Regions from separate parts of the Bacillus sp. FDAARGOS_235 genome, predicted to be linked through region 1. Evidence: riboswitches for the same ligand, from Rfam matches in the RefSeq annotation. Region 1 holds a riboswitch; each other region holds the start of a gene.

Region 1 (4,223 bases):
AATATATATACCGAAATAATCATTCCCGCGTAAAAATGCTAGTGTATGTAAATAGAAGAAAGTTGCTCGTTTTTTATGTAATAAAGGTTCAATCCAATTTGTAAGCCATTTTCTTTTGTTTACTTGCTTATTAAGTTGCGGAACATCAGTAAAGATGCTAGCAAATTGATAAAAGCGAACATCCATTTTTTCTTCTTGCTCGATTATGTAATCCCACGGTATTCGTTTTGTAGGCTGTTTTTTCGTATATAGAAGTAGGAAAGCAAGTAGTAAGAGCAATCCGCCTAATATGAGAACATGTGCCGAGTAAAATAGCATGTAAATGATTAGGACGTTACAAGCAATACGAATAATGAACCATATGTTTTTTTCATGGCTATCACGCCACATCCAATATATGTACAGGTTCCAAGCTTTCGTAATCATTAAAACGATAAAGATTGTACATAAGAACGGTACAGTTAATTGTAATGATTGCATAGCCAGCGGAACGAGAATAAGGAACGTAAATAATAATGGGAAAATCTGAATGATGTAATTATATAGAAGAGATTTTTTAAAATAAGATGTTAGTTTCTCTTCTAATGCAAGCAAATAGACAGCATCAGGTTTTTGAATAAAGGTGCGAATGGGACATCTCATTATAATAAATGTAAGAACGGTCGTTATGAGTATGAGAGATATTCCTTTAGAAGGAGATGCTTTTAGAAACTGAGCATAATAATATGCGCCAACGCATGAAATAAAGATAAAGCTATATAATAAACCGTTAATCATACGTGCAAAGTATGTAATGATATTTTGCATATGTTGTTGGAAGCGACTGCTCCATAGTGATTCAATTGACATGTTTTTCACCTCTTTGTTCTATTATATATGTTTTACAAAAGAAAAAACGAGCAAATTGCGTTATGCAACTTGCCCGTTTTTCTTTTCGTTATTTTTTTTCTGATCACGATTCATTAATGGATAGAAAGCAAATCCAATTACGAATAAACCAATTCCGAGAAGGAACGTTTTTATATCGGATGCACCGGTTTTTATAACCCATAGTGCGTAGCAAAGTGCGATCACTGCGACTATACCATCTGTAATTCTTGCCCGCATTTCATTTTTATACGTTTCACCAGTTGCGACTAATTTTAACTGGAAGATCGGTGAAACGAGATATGGAATGAGGTAGGCCAGTGTTGATACGGTAATAACGAATGTATAAGCTTCCGCAATAGTTCCTGATAATGTTGAGAATAAGAATACTTGCGACATAATGTTTGTTAATCGTAATGAGTAAATTGGACTTCCTTTTTTATTTGTTTTTGTGAAGAAGGAAGGGAAGAAACCTTCTTTTGCTGCTTGATACGGTACTTCTGAGCTTAATAAAATCCAGCCTAAGATAGAACCGAATAGGGAAGTAAGAGCAAGTAATGCCATCAGTTTCCCGCCGCCATGACCCATTGCAGCATTTAGTGCATCTGCTAACGGACGTTCAGAAGCTTGTAATGTATCAACGTGAAGGACACCCATTGTTAAAATTGTAATTCCTAAGTAAATTGCAACTGTAATAAGTAATCCCGCAACTGTTGCCCGTTTTACCGTTTTTGGAGAAACAGCCCGGTTTGATAAAAGAACGGCTGATTCAATTCCGATAAACGCCCAAAGCGTTGTAAGAGCGGCTAAATTTACTTGTGAAAGAAGACCATGTGATACACCTGATTTATCGATCATCGGTGTGTACCATTGTCCAAACTTAGAAGCTTCGAATGCAAATAACGTAACGACGATAAATAAAAGGAATCCAGTCACTTTCGTTGTTGTTGCTAAGAAGTTTAGCTTTCCAGCTCCGCTTACACCATTAGTTAATATAATATGAGTTCCCCAAAGTAAGATGGAACAAATCGTAAATGTAATTAGTTTTCCGACTTCTATGTTAAACGAACCGATTGAAAATAGTAGTCGTGTATCTTTCATAATTGGGAAGAAGAGTGATAAATATCCCGCGAAAGATGTAATAATAGCAACGTTACTTGCCCAGTTTGCAACCCAATATCCCCATACCATACTGAAACCAGCCATTTTTTTCTTTTTTGGTGTTGAGAATAAAGCATATGCATGACTTTGTGGTCCTGTCGTTAAATCAGGACGACGAATTGCTAAATTACCGAAAACAAGAGCTAGCATTAAAACACCAAACCCTGTTGTTAACCAAGCTAAAGTGACACCGAGTGGGCTTGCTGTTTGTGCCAATGTACTTGGCACCATGAAAATCCCAGCGCCAACCATATTACCGACAACGAAAGCTGTTAGTACCCAAAAGCCCCATTTTTTTTGTTGCATAGAAAATACCTCCAAAGTTAGTATAACCAAGTCAAGCGAGGAGATATGTATGTCTTCCGATTAGAGAAGAGAAGTCCCAAACAAAACAAAAAAAGCACGTAATCTGCCGCTACATGCTTTCTATCTTATAAGAAACCCACGACATACCTCTCGATAGCTCTCCACAAACGAAACGTTTGTGACAGTTCTGCACTTATTAAATGCAGACCCAGCAAGTGTGCATGGTGGACACGACTTACTTCGGCAATCATTCCTTTCCCATTTCTTCATCAATGCCACTACATCTCCTGAAATGATACTCTTAATGACTGCAACCTCTACCTCACCGAGATACGAATGAGGATTTAAATATTAAATTAACGTATTTAAGAGTAACAAATGTATTTTTATACGTCAATGGATATAGTAATAATCAGATTATAGAGAAGAGTTTGTGATTAAAAGAGAGAGGGATTATTATGTAATATTGAATTTTCATAATATAATAAATGTTATTGACGCTAGAAGATTGAGAAGGGGATGAAGTATATGTCTGTATGTCATAAACATTCAGTAATAGGTGTGCTAGATTCGGGAGTTGGGGGATTAACAGTTGCGAGTGAAATTATAAGACAATTGCCTAAAGAGAGCATTTATTATATTGGTGATAATGAGCGTTGTCCGTATGGGCCAAGAAGTGTAGAAGAGGTACAATCTTTCGTATTTGAAATGGTTGAGTTCCTCAAACAGTTTCCGTTAAAAGCGCTAGTGGTAGCATGTAATACTGCTGCAGCTGCTGCATTGACTGCGCTGCAAGAAGCACTGTCTATTCCGGTTATTGGCGTTATACATCCGGGAGCAAGAGCGGCAATTAAAGTGACAAAGAAAGGGGAAATCGGAGTAATTGGAACTGTAGGTACGATACAGTCTAATATGTACGAAAAAGCATTACACGAGCTTGATACATATTTGGAAGTGCATAGTCACGCGTGCCCGACTTTAGCTACAGTTGTAGAAAATCAATTAGAAGATACAGCATATGTAACGCAGCAAGTGAAACAAGCTTTACTGCCATTAACGAAAGAAGATATAGATACGTTAATTCTTGGGTGTACGCATTATCCACTTTTAGAGTCCTATATAAAAAAGGAACTAGGAGAAGATGTAACGATTATTAGTTCTGCAGAAGAAACAGCGATAGAATTAAGCACAATTTTACAGCACAAAGGAATCCTGTCTGACAATTTGAATCCGAAGCATCGATTTTTTACAACAGGCTCTGTTTTATCATTTGAACATATTGCTGAGCGTTGGCTAGGATATGAAATTTCTGTAGAATGTGTGAATTTACCTATGGAAAAACAACTCGTGAAATAAAAAGAAGCTGATCTAAAACTAGATCAGCTTCTATATAAGATTAAACTAAGTTCAATACAGTTACTTTTTCACGTGTCATAGACTCAAGGCTCTTACGAATACCTTGTGCGCCCATACCTGAACCTTTTACACCGATGAATGGGAAGTGATCAGGTCCGCGCTCTGTGCGTCCGTTAATTTGAACAGAACCAGTTTCGATTTTGTTAGCAATTGCAAATGCTTTGTTAATGTCTTTTGTGAAGACACTTGCTTGTAAGCCGAACTCTGATTTGTTAGCAATTTCAATTGCTTGCTCATCTGAAGAAACGCGGATGATTGGAAGGATTGGGCCGAATGGCTCTTCCCAAGCAACTTTCATTTCTTCTGTTACGTGGTCGATTAATGTTGGGTAAATTAAGTTACGCTCACGTTTGTTACCGATAACGATTGTTGCACCTTTTTCAACAGCATCGTCAACTAAACCTTGAACGAAGTCAGCAGATTTATCGTCAATTAATGGAACGATTGTGCTGTCTTGTTCTGGAGATCCAACT
Region 2 (4,223 bases), 500 kb from region 1:
GCGTATACAATTTCATCTTTATATTCTTTATAAGCCCAACTTAATACGGATAGCGCGCCTTTCGTTTCATCTTCCTCTGAAAATGAAACACGATTTTCTTCCCACGTTTCATACGTCAACATGTTTTTTCCCCCTGTAAAAGCAAAAAGACGGTTTTAATCTATTAAAATAGATTAAAACCGCCTCTAGTTTTTCTAGTCAGCGCTTTTCACTTTAAACGTACTTTTTCACTTTTCTCTAATTGAATTACTTTTCCATCTTGCACCACAATTGTAATTGAACCATATTTCATATCAGCAAGCATCGCTTGAATTTTCTCAGATACTTCATCAAAATGTTCCCGTACGCTCACGCGAACAGCCCCCCTTTTTATTCATAAAAAAAATCTTTCCCATTTCGAAAAGACTGTTCGGTAATATATTTTACCTTATCTTTCAAAATGGATTCCATTTTGCTGGATTTAGCACCTTGCTTTCTATAAGCAGGTTGCCGAGCTTCTTCGGGCCAGTTCCCTCCGCTTCTCTTGATAAGCTTTGTATTTGTATTTTATCACAATTCTGATTTTTTTCAATCCTAGTTTTCCGATATATTTTAATTATTTTATTTTATCCCGCTATTTGCGGGCAATCCCCCCCACTGATTATAGTTTCACTTTATAAAAAGGAATTGCCCATTCGAACAACTCCTTTTCCTTATTTAAACAAGCTCTTTAATACGTATGCGATCGTTCCCAATGATATTTTCGTACGTTTCACGTTCCACAACAATTTGCGATGTGCCACCTTTCGCAAAGACGACGGCTGGTCTCCGAATTCGATTATAATTATTCGCCATCGAGTACCCATATGCTCCCGTACAAGAAATTGCTAGTAAATCAGAAGAAGCAACTTTCGGTAGATTAATATCCCAAATTAGCATATCTCCACTCTCACAGCATTTCCCAGCAATTGAAACGAGTTCCTCATTCTCATCATTTCCTCGATTCGCTAACATCGCTTCGTAACGAGCGCTATATAAAGCCGGTCTTAAGTTATCTGTCATTCCACCATCGACGGATACATATTTCCGAATGCCAGGAATTTCTTTCACAGATCCAACTGTATAAATTGTCGTTCCCGCATCACCTACAATACTACGGCCTGGTTCAACCCATATTTCTGGCAATGGATATTCACATACTGTAAATTGTTCTCTCACTGCACTTGTTACAGCTCGCACATATGTCTCAAGAGTTAATGGTGTATCTGACTCTGTATAGCGTATTCCAAATCCTCCGCCTACATTTAATACTTTTACTACATAGTTCGTTTGCTCTCTCACCTCTTCCAAAAATTTACGAAGAACTTCAATCGCTCGAACAAAACCAGCCGTTTCAAATATTTGTGATCCGATATGTGAATGAATCCCTAACACATTATAATTTGATTTTTGTAAAGCAAGCCCAATTGCCTGCATCGCTTGACCATTTGAAACGCCAAATCCAAATTTTGAATCCTCTTGGCCTGTCGTAATATATTCATGTGTGTGCGCCTCTACTCCAGGCGTTACACGAATTAATATGTTTACAAATTTCCCATGTTGCATTGCTAAATCGTGTAAAACTTCTAATTCCAAGAAATTATCTACTACAAAACAACCGATATTCGCCTGAAGAGCCATCACTATCTCTTCTTCTGTTTTATTGTTTCCATGAAAATGAATACGTGATGCTGGAAATCCTGCTTGGAGCGCAGTATATAATTCCCCACCCGAAACAACATCTAATGACATGTTCTCTTCACGAGCTACTCGGCACATCTCCATGCACAAGAACGCCTTGCTTGCATATGCTACTTGATAAGAGAAACCACTTTCTTTAAAAGCACGATGAAACGCACGACATTTCCCTCGAATAGACTCTTCATCGTATACATAAAGTGGTGTTCCGTATTGTTTTGCTAGCTGCGTCGTATCGCACCCTCCAATTTCTAAGTGTCCTTGCCCATTGATTCGGCTTGTGCCGTGTAAATACATTTGAATTCCTCCCTTATTTCCTCTAAAACTCATAACCCCAATCTTCTATTCATTGCAGCACGCTTTTAGATAGACAAAAAACGCGCGGAACAATGTTCACACGCGTTTCTTATTAGGAAAAATATATATTGAAAAAATAAACAAGTTGTTATCTTCTCAAAATAAGAAACCGCATCAACATCTCCAAATAGCTCTCCATAAAATAAATCTTATGACAGTACTACATTTATTCAATGCAGTCCCAATATATGAATAAGGTGGTTATTCTTATATTTCGGCAATAGTCCCTTTCAACCCATGGTCACAGATTCCACTAAATCTCCCATAGCTTACTCTTTCCTATCGCGGCCTCTACCTTTGAGAGTAGATGAGGTAAGTCTATTTAATTTTCAAACATCTAATTGTTGCTATTAACAATACCAAAGGACCATTTTATTTGTCAAACAATTTTTTATATTGTTTTTTTACAGTTTAATTTCGTATCATTTGGTAAGCGCTTTACTATTATCTTCGTTACTTCCCATTCGCCTTCTTCATTATTAAACGTAATAGTTACTTTTTCAAATGGTGGAACAATTTTCCCACCAATCTGTTCGTACTTCGTCACTTCAATAACCGTTTGAAATAAATATGTACCACTATACACTTTTTTTAAACTAATAATTTTAGGACATTGATAAGGTTTCAAACTCCCATATTGTTTTTCAATTGCTTTATTTATTTTCGGAAATAAAACAGAATAAAGTGCATCTTCCATAAGAGGTGCATCATACTGAGCTACTGATACACTCGGTGAAGCAAAGAGTATAAAAATACTGCACATTATAAGATAAAATAATTTTCGCATTATAACCTCCGCACCATTACGCGATACTTTCTATGTTTAATGAATTACAATAATCGCGCATAGAAATTCTATTTTATTGTCTCCTACTTCTCTTTTTCTACTCAATTGTTGCAAAAAAAGCCCACAACCCTCTTTAATTTTCGTATAATGATACTCATAGTATAATAATCATAATAACAAAAGACTGTTCGTATATATAAAGTGAGGCGCTAATCAAACCGGCTCGCAAGAACTGTCATGCTTTCTAGGAGAGGAGTATATTATGCTACAACATCTGTTTCCAAAATTACGATTTGCACTCGTTGCAGTCGTTTTATTATGGATTAAAACATATATTGTGTACAAGCTAGCGTTTGATATTAAAATTGATAACTTCTTTGAAGAATTTATGCTGTTTATTAATCCACTAGCTGCGTTACTTTTATTTTTCGGTTTAGCTTTATTTGCATCTAAGCATCGAAATCGAATTATAATTGGAATTAGTTTTATACTGTCATTTATTTTATTTGGAAATGCAATGTTTTATGGGTTTTATAACGATTTCGTTACCTTCCCGGTTTTATTCCAAACAAATAATATGGCTGATTTAGGGACGAGCATAAAAGAGCTCTTTACGTACAAAACATTACTTTTATTTGCAGATGCAATTATTTTAATGTTTATTTCACGTAAATTCCCATCATTTGGTGATAAAACACCACTTTCACGATCTGAGAAGAGAACTTTCTTTAGCGGTGTAACTGCGTTATTAGCACTACAAATTGTTGTTTCAGTTATTTATAAGCCACAAATGTTCTCACGCTCATTTGACCGTCAAACTGTCGTGAAAAATTTAGGGTTATACACATATCATCTATTTGATATTACGCTTCAATCTAAGTCTTCGGCTGAACGTGTATTCGCAAGTGGCGACGGATTCTCTGAAATTAAAAACTATACAGATGCAAAAGATAAGCAAGTTGATAAAAACTTATTTGGAGCTGCAAAAGGTAAAAATGTAATTTTAATTTCAATGGAATCTACACAAAGTTTTGTTATTAATAAAAAAATAAATGGAAAAGAAATTACTCCATTTTTAAATGAATTTATTAAAGATAGTTTTTATTTCGATAACTTCTATCATCAAACGGGACAAGGTAAAACTTCTGATGCTGAATTTATCGTTGAAAATTCACTTTATCCGTTAGACCGTGGTTCTGTATTCTTTACTCATGCAACAAATGAGTATACTGCCACACCAGAACAATTAAAGAAATACGGATATTCTTCTGCTGTCTTCCATTCAAACGATAAAACGTTTTGGAATCGTGACGTAATGTATCCTGCGCTTGGTTATGACCGTTACTTTAATTTAAATGATTAC
Region 3 (4,223 bases), 2.1 Mb from region 1:
ATATACAATATCATCTGCATTGTATGTATCCCAAACTAAATCAACATCAACGAAAATGCTACAAGAGTTTGTCATTGTTCCTCTAATGCGAATGATCTTTTTATCTGCACGTTCTAATCTATGTATAGCTGCCTTTGCTTCATCAGTAATACGAATGTTCATTGTATCCCAACCTTTATTTTTATTTCTTTTATTATTGCAAAAACAAAAGAAATAGGGAAGTAAAGAGAATTGTAAAAAAAACGAGCAAACAAAATTGTTTGCTCGCTCTACTTTATTTTAGTTCACATTTATCAAGTGGAATCACTTTTGTTTTCTTTGTAAATTTATATCCTAACCATAGTACTAAGAAGAGCGGTAAACCTATGTAAGAAACGAGTACGCCGTTCCAATCGATTGATTCACCCATAAATGCGCCGTAGTTTTGTCCTAAAATTACGATGACGCAAAGTGTAAATGCGAAGATTGGACCGAATGGGAACCATTTTGCTCTATATGGTAAGTCTTTTAAATCTTTTCCTTGTGCGATATATGCTTTACGGAAGCGGTAATGACTAATTGCAATACCAACCCATGCGATAAAGCCAGACATACCAGAAGCGTTTAATAACCAAATATATACAACACCGTCACCGAATAAAGAAGCGATGAAAGCGACGCTACCAACTACTGATGTTGCGATTAGAGCGTTAACAGGTACACCACGGCTATCTAATTTGCCTAAAAACTTCGGTGCTTTTCCTTGACGAGCTAAATCCCAAAGCATACGAGTTGATGCGTACATGCCAGAGTTACCAGCAGATAAAACTGCCGTTAAAATAACAGCGTTCATAACAGAAGCAGCAAAGGCAACGCCTGCTTTTTCAAATACAAGTGTAAATGGACTTACTGTAACATCACTTGCTGCAAGACTTTCAGTTGTATAAGGAATTAATAAACCGATAACGAGAATTGCAAGGATATAGAATAAAAGAATGCGCCAAAAGATCGAACGAATTGCTTTTGGGATATTGCGTTCTGGATCAGACGTTTCACCAGCAGCTACACCTAATAATTCAGTTCCTTGGAAGGAGAAACCAGCAGCCATAAATACACCGATAATTGCCATGATACCGCCGTTAAATGGAGCATCTGCAACAGTGAAGTTTTTAAAGCCGACAGATTCGCCGCCCATAATTCCAAAAATCATCATGAAGCCGACAACTAAGAAGATAATAATAGTAACTACTTTAATAAGTGCGAACCAATATTCAGATTCACCAAAACCTTTAACAGATAAATAGTTTAAGAGAAAAATAATAGCTAAGCATAATCCACTCCAAATGAGGGAAGGGGTATCAGGGAACCAAAATTTCATAATTAATGTTACGGCCGCTAGTTCTGCCGCAATTGTAATCGCCCAGTTATACCAATAGTTCCATCCAAGTGCAAAGCCAAGTGATGGATCAACAAATTTTGTTGCATACGTGCTAAAAGATCCAGTAACAGGCATGTAAGCTGCAAGTTCAGCTAAGCTTGTCATTAAGAAATACACCATAATTCCAATTGCGGCGTATGCGATTAGTGCACCGCCAGGACCAGCTGAATGGATTACACCACCGCTGGCAAGAAATAGTCCGGTACCGATTGTACCACCGAGAGAAATCATCGTAAGGTGACGAGATTTTAATCCGCGTTTTAATTCACCTTGTCCTTGTGTAGTTTGCGTTTTAGAGGTAGATTGATTTGTTGCGCTATTCATGTTCAACACTCCTTTTCTTGTAGGTTAGGAAGGAGCGGGGGAGAAAAATACAAAAAACCGCCAAAGGAATTAGGCGGAACGTTTCACAAATAACCACCCCATCATACCCTTCCGTTAAGATAGCACCCCACGTTTACACGGTAATTTTGTAAACGTGACAGTTCTGTTCCTTTCGGAGACAGCCCCAGCTCATACTTCCAGAGAAGAAATACAAACTTCGGCAACTTTTCCTTTCAAACGGAGTCAGTGACATTCTCTGTGTCTCGTCCGTTTTACTTTTAAAAGTCGCAACCTCTACCTCATCGGATTGATGAGGATTTATATATTGCTAAGATATTTAACATATGGCAATTGTAATGAGTTTCTGAATATATTGCAAGGAATTTTGTTAGGAAAAGTCAAAAAATATCGGTTATTGTATAGGAAACGCTTGCATAACTCCACCCGAACCTACTATTATGTAGCAATAAACAAAGAAAAAATTGTTATACAAATGTTTCGCAAAAAATAATGAAAAACCCTTTAAAATTAAAAGAAAATTCAGAAAATATAATTCGACATAACGATTGAAGGGTATCACTTCTTTTATTTTGTTCTAAAGAAAAAACATATGTGCAAATTAAAAGATTGAATATTCTTTCTTTTTTGTAGTAAAATTGAAGTACTGTTTAATTAAAAAGGGGACATCGTTATGAAATTAGAAACAGAAAGATTACATATTATCCCGTGTACGGAAGAATGGGTTCAGATTGCGAAGAATCAAGGATACAATAGCGGCCCGCATATTGCAGGGCATGTAGAAAGTGTAAAACAAGACGCAGCTTTATTACCTTGGGGTGCGTGGTATGTCATTCGAAAAGAAGATGACATCGTACTAGGGGATATAGGATTTAAAGGGAAACCGAACGAGAAACGTACAGTAGAAATTGGTTACGGTTTTATTGAGAAATATTGGAATAAAGGGTATGCTACAGAATCTGTAGATGAATTAATAAAGTGGGCTTTCCAGACAGGAAAGGTAGATACAATTATTGCGGAGACACTCCTTGAAAATGCTAGTTCGATTCGTGTATTAGAGAAATTACATATGAAGAGAGTAGATACAACAGATACGATGATTAATTGGAAAATAGAAAAATAAAAAATACCGCTCGATATAGTTCGAGCGGCATTTTTTATCATTATGGTAGCATTTGTTTTTGATCTTTCGGATAGCCGCCTGTTGATGGGTTAGAACGATTGGAATGATTACGGACAGCAATGAAAATAGAAATAATAACGACAAGACCAACTGCCACGTAAGAAAGTGAAATAATAGTTGGATCCACTTTAAATGTTGTAAGTAGTGTACGAATATTCGTAAAGATAATAAGGCCACCAACTAATACCCCAAGTAAATGAGGTGGAACGATACGTACTAACCATGCGGCAATTGGAGCTGCGACAATACCGCCAAGCATTAAGGCGAATACCCAAACCCAGCTTACTTGTTCCCAGCCAAGTGAGATGAAGAAACCAATTGTTGCAGCGAGCGAAACAGGAAACTCACTCGTATCTACAGATCCAATAACTTTTCTAGCTTCATTTCCTCTTGCTAGCAGTACAGGTGTCGTAATTGGACCCCAGCCACCGCCACCAGTTGAATCGACGAATCCAGCGAATAAGCCGAGTGGCACAAGTTGTTTGGCAGACATACGCTTTTTGGAAGTAACAATTTGTTTTTGAATAATGAATCGTAATAAAATATAAACGCCTAAAGTGAATAAAAATATTGAAATGTACGGTTTAATCACATCGCCAGGTAAATTACTTAAAAAACATGCCCCAACAAATGCCCCAATTGCTCCGGGTAATGTTAATCTGGAAACTGTATATTTATCAACGTTTCCAAATTTGATGTGCGATGCACCAGAAGCTGCGGTTGTAACGACTTCAGCTAAGTGAACAGATGCGGATGCTACAGCTGGTGCAATACCAAACATTAATAATAGTGAGGTAGATGTTACCCCATACGCCATTCCAAGTGCCCCATCAATCAATTGAGCGAAAAATCCAATAATAGCAAAGACAATTAATTTCTGCATAAATAATCCCCCTGTAATAATAAATGAAAAAAGCACTTTTCCCGTATGAGAAAAGTGCCTTTGGTTTTTCCAATCAGCAATAATTAAATTTGTTTCATTATAATACATATTAATCATATAAATCAACTGGGTTTTGAAGTTTTTTGAATTGAATGAAAGAAAAATAAAATATACAATAAAAGGATGGAGAGAAAGGGGAGAAGGACTATGTTACGATTTGATCATCTCGTTCACGCAGTGCCTTGTACACCGAAGGAAGCAGCAAAACAAATGCAAGCGAGTGGATTTCATACTGTATTAGGCGGAGAGCATACTACTTGGGGAACTTGGAATAGTTTATGTTATTTTGATTTATCATACATAGAATTTTTAGCTGTGCAGCATGAAGAAAAAGCGAA
Region 4 (4,223 bases), 810 kb from region 1:
TTATATTGGATGTGGTTTGCTCATTATGAGTGCGTTCATTGAGTATGAAAAAATACAGGTGGTTGTATTAGGAATTGCACTATTCATGATGGTCTTTTACTCGGATGTGAAGAAAATTATTTTCAATGAATATAGATCATTTTTTCAAGGGAAAGAGAGAAACGATATGTGTGATAAGAAGTAAGAAGAGTCAACTATATTTCCTAGGAAAGAGTTTAAAGAATAATTTCATTGTTTTATAATGATTTTTGGATATCGATAATATATTAAAAAGCTGTTTGCGTAGAGTCTTGAAATCTATGCAAACAGCTTTTTATTTATATAGGAAAGAAATAGATTAATATGTTTTTGTAAGTTGCAATAAAAATATTAAATTAGCTCATTTGCACTAAAGGCTCAATTTTCGCCATAAATGATTGATGAAGTGCTTCCACACCTGTTACTAAATGAAGGCGGTCAATAACGACAGACACTTTAATTTCAGATGTACTTACCATTTTAATATGAATATCTTCTTCTTTTAAAGTAGTGAACATATTCGCAGCAACACCTGGATTAGATACCATACCAGATCCTACAATTGATACTTTTGCTAAATGATTTTCATGTTCTACAGACTCATAGTGAAGATCTTCTTGGTTCTGTTCCAATACTTCTAGTGTTTCTTGTAAGTCATTAGAATGGATAGAGAAGGAAAGATGAACAGTTCCTTCATTTGTAATACTTTGAATAATAATATCTACATTAATATGTGCGTTAGCTAACGTAGAGAAAATTATTGAAAGTGAACCTTGTTCCAATCCTTTCACTGTGACACGTGTAATATTATCTTCAAAAGCAATACCTTTAACGATTGATTGTTGTTCCATGTTACATTCTCCTTTTACAATTGTTCCGTTTTCTTGTTCCATACTTGAGCGAACTTCTAAAACGACATGATGATTTTTGGCAAATTCAACAGCACGTGGATGTAATACGCCGGCGCCGAGGTTTGCCAGTTCTAACATTTCATCATAAGAAATTTCATCTAATTTGTAAGCTGTCTTTACAACTCGTGGATCCGTCGTGTATACGCCTGTTACATCCGTATAAATATCACATTTTTTCGCTTTTAGTGCCGCTGCTAATGCAACAGCTGTCGTATCAGAGCCACCACGTCCAAGCGTTGTAATTTCATTTTTTTCACTGATTCCTTGGAAACCAGCTACGATAACAATCGTGCCTTCAGTAAGATAAGACTGAATACGCTCAACGTTAATGTCAGTAATCCGTGCACTACTGTGTACAGATTCTGTCGTAATACCAGCTTGCCATCCTGTTAATGAAATTGCGTTATAACCTTTTGCTTGTAGTACCATTGTTAATAATGAAATAGTTACTTGTTCTCCTGTAGATAGAAGCATATCCATTTCACGTTTACTCGGATTTTCCGCAATAGCGTTAGCAAGTGCTACAAGTTCATCTGTGCTTTTCCCCATTGCTGAAACGACAGAGACGATACTATGTCCTCGTTCATATTCTTCAATAATTAAATTTGCCACATGTTGAATGCGCTCAACACTTCCGACAGAAGTACCACCAAATTTTTGTACAATCGTTTCCATTACGAATTCCTTCTTTCGTCCATTTTTAAGAATAGATTAGGACATATATAAATCCCAATATTCCTGTAGTTACCAGAGAGAAAAACAAAAAACACCATCTCAAATAAGTGAGGATGGTGCTGTTACAGGAAAAGGGAAACAGAAAACGGAGCTAATAAAAAAACCGCCAAAAAAGGAATACCATGAAAATGATATCTCTTTTTTGTAGATAGCTCTTCATACGTACATGTCTGTACATATGACAGTTCTGTTTCTATTCGAAAACAGCCCCAATTGATAAATGCAGAGAAATTTATCAATTTCGGCAACACTTCCTTTCATCCAATTTCATAGACATCTCTGTGTCTCCATTAGAATACTCATAAGTATTGCAACCTCTATCTCACGTTTTAGGCGAGAGTGTTTGATTTATGAAGTTGTTGGTAACATTTGTTTTATAATAATTTAAATTATTCAGGGAATCAAGTGTTTTATATGTATTTTCAAAATTCTTTCTTTTTAGAGATAAAGTTTGTGAAAAATGTAGCAAAATACATATATTACATGTACATTAAAAATATAGAGTGTAGGAGGTCGGAGTATGAAAAGAAAAAGGCCTATTTATGTTGCAACAGAAATGAAAACGACAATAGAGAAATTATGGGAATATACGCAAGAACCAGACCTACATACAGAATGGGATGCTCGTTTTACTGAAATTTCGTATTTAGAGAAAAAAGAGGGAGAACCACAGAAGTTTTTATATAAAACAAAGATAGGATTTGGGCTTGAAATAGGCGGAGAAGGGGAATCGATAGGTGAAATAAGAAAAGAAACTGGTGAACGGATTTCTTCTTTGAAATTTTGGACAGACAATACATTATCACTTATACGAATAGGGCGTGGTTATTGGAAGTATACACCGCATAAAGAGTGTATTCATTTTGAAACGCAATATGATTATGATACGAGATATGGTCGTATAGGAAATGTGATTGATTCATATATGTTTCGTCCATTATTAGGTTGGGCGACTGCTTGGAGTTTTGATGCTCTCAAATTATGGTTGGAAAAAGGTTTGCATCCTAGTTTGCTAATTAGAAGAACGATGACGTATTGGCTCGTTTGTTTTTTATTTGCTTTTGTATGGATATATCAAGGGATAGTGCCAAAACTACTGTTTACTCATTCAGAGGAAGTAAAGATGCTTTCTTTATTAATCGGTTCAAATGAAAGTAGTGTATGTATACTTAAAATAATTGGGGTGTTAGAAATAATTTTCGGTGTCGTATGGCTGTTGCCAATAATAAAACGAAAATTATTTATACTGCATATTATTGTATTACTAGTTTTAACGTTAGCGGCAGGATTTACGAATATCGCAAGCTTTACAGGGCCGTTTAATCCGATTACATTAAATGTTCTTCTAATGGGGTTATCAATTGTCGGTTATATAAATAGTTTCGATTTACCAAGCGCGAAAAATTGCAAGAGGGCGAGAAAGGGACAAGTGTATGGCTAATATGTATGAACGATTATTAGGGGATACCTATAAAAATCTTCATCCTGAATTGCAGAAGCGTTATGCGATTACAGAAGAGAATAGTTTTACAGGGGAAGGAAAGATGGATGAAATTTACGGTGGCTCTTTTTTCGTAAAATTTATATTGAAAATTGCATCGAAGTTTCGAATGTTTTTCTCGGAACGAGGAGAGGAAATTCCATTTACGATACAAAACATAGCTGAGCGAGATGAATATGGACAAGAATTAGTAAGGTGGAACCGTACTTTTTATTTTCATAATAAGAAAAGATATTTTAACGCAGTTATGCAATTGGATGAAAACGAAAATGAAATTGTAGATTATTTTGGCGAACCACATTTACTCGTTTCTACACTGCATTTTCATATCGATGAGTTAGGGGCAATGCATATTTCTTCAAAGGAACAATGGTTTTATATGTTTGGAAGAAAAATGCCGTTACCAAAATTTTTGTATGGTGAGGCAAAAATTGTTGAAAGTTATGATGAAACACTTAAGTGTTTTCGAATTCATGTACAAGTACGAAACCCGTTAATTGGTTCGCTTTTTTCATACAAGGGAACATTTGTAGAAAGGGAATAAACGATATGAAAAATATAATATTTGGGCTTGCTTGTTATGTTGTTTTTCTAATATGTGAGTGGTCGAATATAAATCCTGTTGAAGCAATTATATTATTATCTGTTTTATTATTTATACCGATGTCTTTTTGTATTATTGATAAAAGAACAAGAAATGGATCGTATTTATTATTTTATAAATTCGTATCGTTTTTATATCCAATCGCAGCAATTTGCGCAATGCTAGCTTTCGTCACAAATCACTATTTATTTGCGCTAGTTTGGTTTGTATATACAGGAATTGTTGCGTTATTTGGTGTAAGTAGATTGCTAGAAAGAGGATGGAAGCCGTTAGAGGAGACCGTCATAGATAGTGCGTTTATTTATTTGTTTTTAGGTGGTTTTTGGTTTTTTGCTTCAGTAGCAAAACTTTCAATTATGCATTTTAGCTCTGACATTGTTTTACTCACAGCTGCACATTTTCATTATTCGGCGTTTTTATTGCCATTATCAGCTGGTTTAATAGGGAGAAAAAG

What was found. A riboswitch is a leader RNA that binds a small molecule or an ion and turns the genes downstream of it on or off. The one in region 1 is predicted to bind lysine.
Region 2: it holds a riboswitch for lysine, as region 1 does, so the genes downstream of both, lysA (diaminopimelate decarboxylase) here and A6J74_RS12525 (amino acid permease) in region 1, are expected to answer to the same signal.
Region 3: it holds a riboswitch for lysine, as region 1 does, so the genes downstream of both, A6J74_RS29505 (amino acid permease) here and A6J74_RS12525 (amino acid permease) in region 1, are expected to answer to the same signal.
Region 4: it holds a riboswitch for lysine, as region 1 does, so the genes downstream of both, A6J74_RS08040 (aspartate kinase) here and A6J74_RS12525 (amino acid permease) in region 1, are expected to answer to the same signal.

The regions. Positions count from the first base shown of each region.
Region 1 is NZ_CP020437.2:2,069,407-2,073,629, reverse strand. Features, by position in the region: gene A6J74_RS12530 (ABC transporter permease) at 1-849, opposite strand, end outside; gene A6J74_RS12525 (amino acid permease) at 910-2,334, opposite strand; lysine riboswitch at 2,481-2,662, opposite strand; gene racE (glutamate racemase) at 2,863-3,690, shown strand; gene gapN (NADP-dependent glyceraldehyde-3-phosphate dehydrogenase) at 3,731-4,223, opposite strand, start outside.
Region 2 is NZ_CP020437.2:1,569,627-1,573,849, forward strand. Features, by position in the region: gene A6J74_RS09695 (phosphoadenylyl-sulfate reductase) at 1-122, opposite strand, end outside; gene A6J74_RS09700 (YezD family protein) at 209-352, opposite strand; SAM riboswitch class I at 425-533, opposite strand; gene lysA (diaminopimelate decarboxylase) at 697-2,013, opposite strand; lysine riboswitch at 2,194-2,375, opposite strand; gene A6J74_RS09710 (DUF3888 domain-containing protein) at 2,465-2,860, opposite strand; gene A6J74_RS09715 (LTA synthase family protein) at 3,123-4,223, shown strand, end outside.
Region 3 is NZ_CP020437.2:5,256,768-5,260,990, forward strand. Features, by position in the region: gene A6J74_RS29500 (iron-sulfur cluster biosynthesis family protein) at 1-162, opposite strand, end outside; gene A6J74_RS29505 (amino acid permease) at 275-1,741, opposite strand; lysine riboswitch at 1,854-2,046, opposite strand; gene A6J74_RS29510 (GNAT family N-acetyltransferase) at 2,433-2,882, shown strand; gene A6J74_RS29515 (sulfite exporter TauE/SafE family protein) at 2,923-3,933, opposite strand; gene A6J74_RS29520 (VOC family protein) at 4,033-4,223, shown strand, end outside.
Region 4 is NZ_CP020437.2:1,257,504-1,261,726, reverse strand. Features, by position in the region: gene A6J74_RS08045 (helix-turn-helix domain-containing protein) at 1-184, shown strand, start outside; gene A6J74_RS08040 (aspartate kinase) at 375-1,604, opposite strand; lysine riboswitch at 1,806-1,992, opposite strand; gene A6J74_RS08030 (DoxX-like family protein) at 2,185-3,105, shown strand; gene A6J74_RS08025 (DUF4166 domain-containing protein) at 3,098-3,709, shown strand; gene A6J74_RS08020 (YndJ family protein) at 3,715-4,223, shown strand, end outside.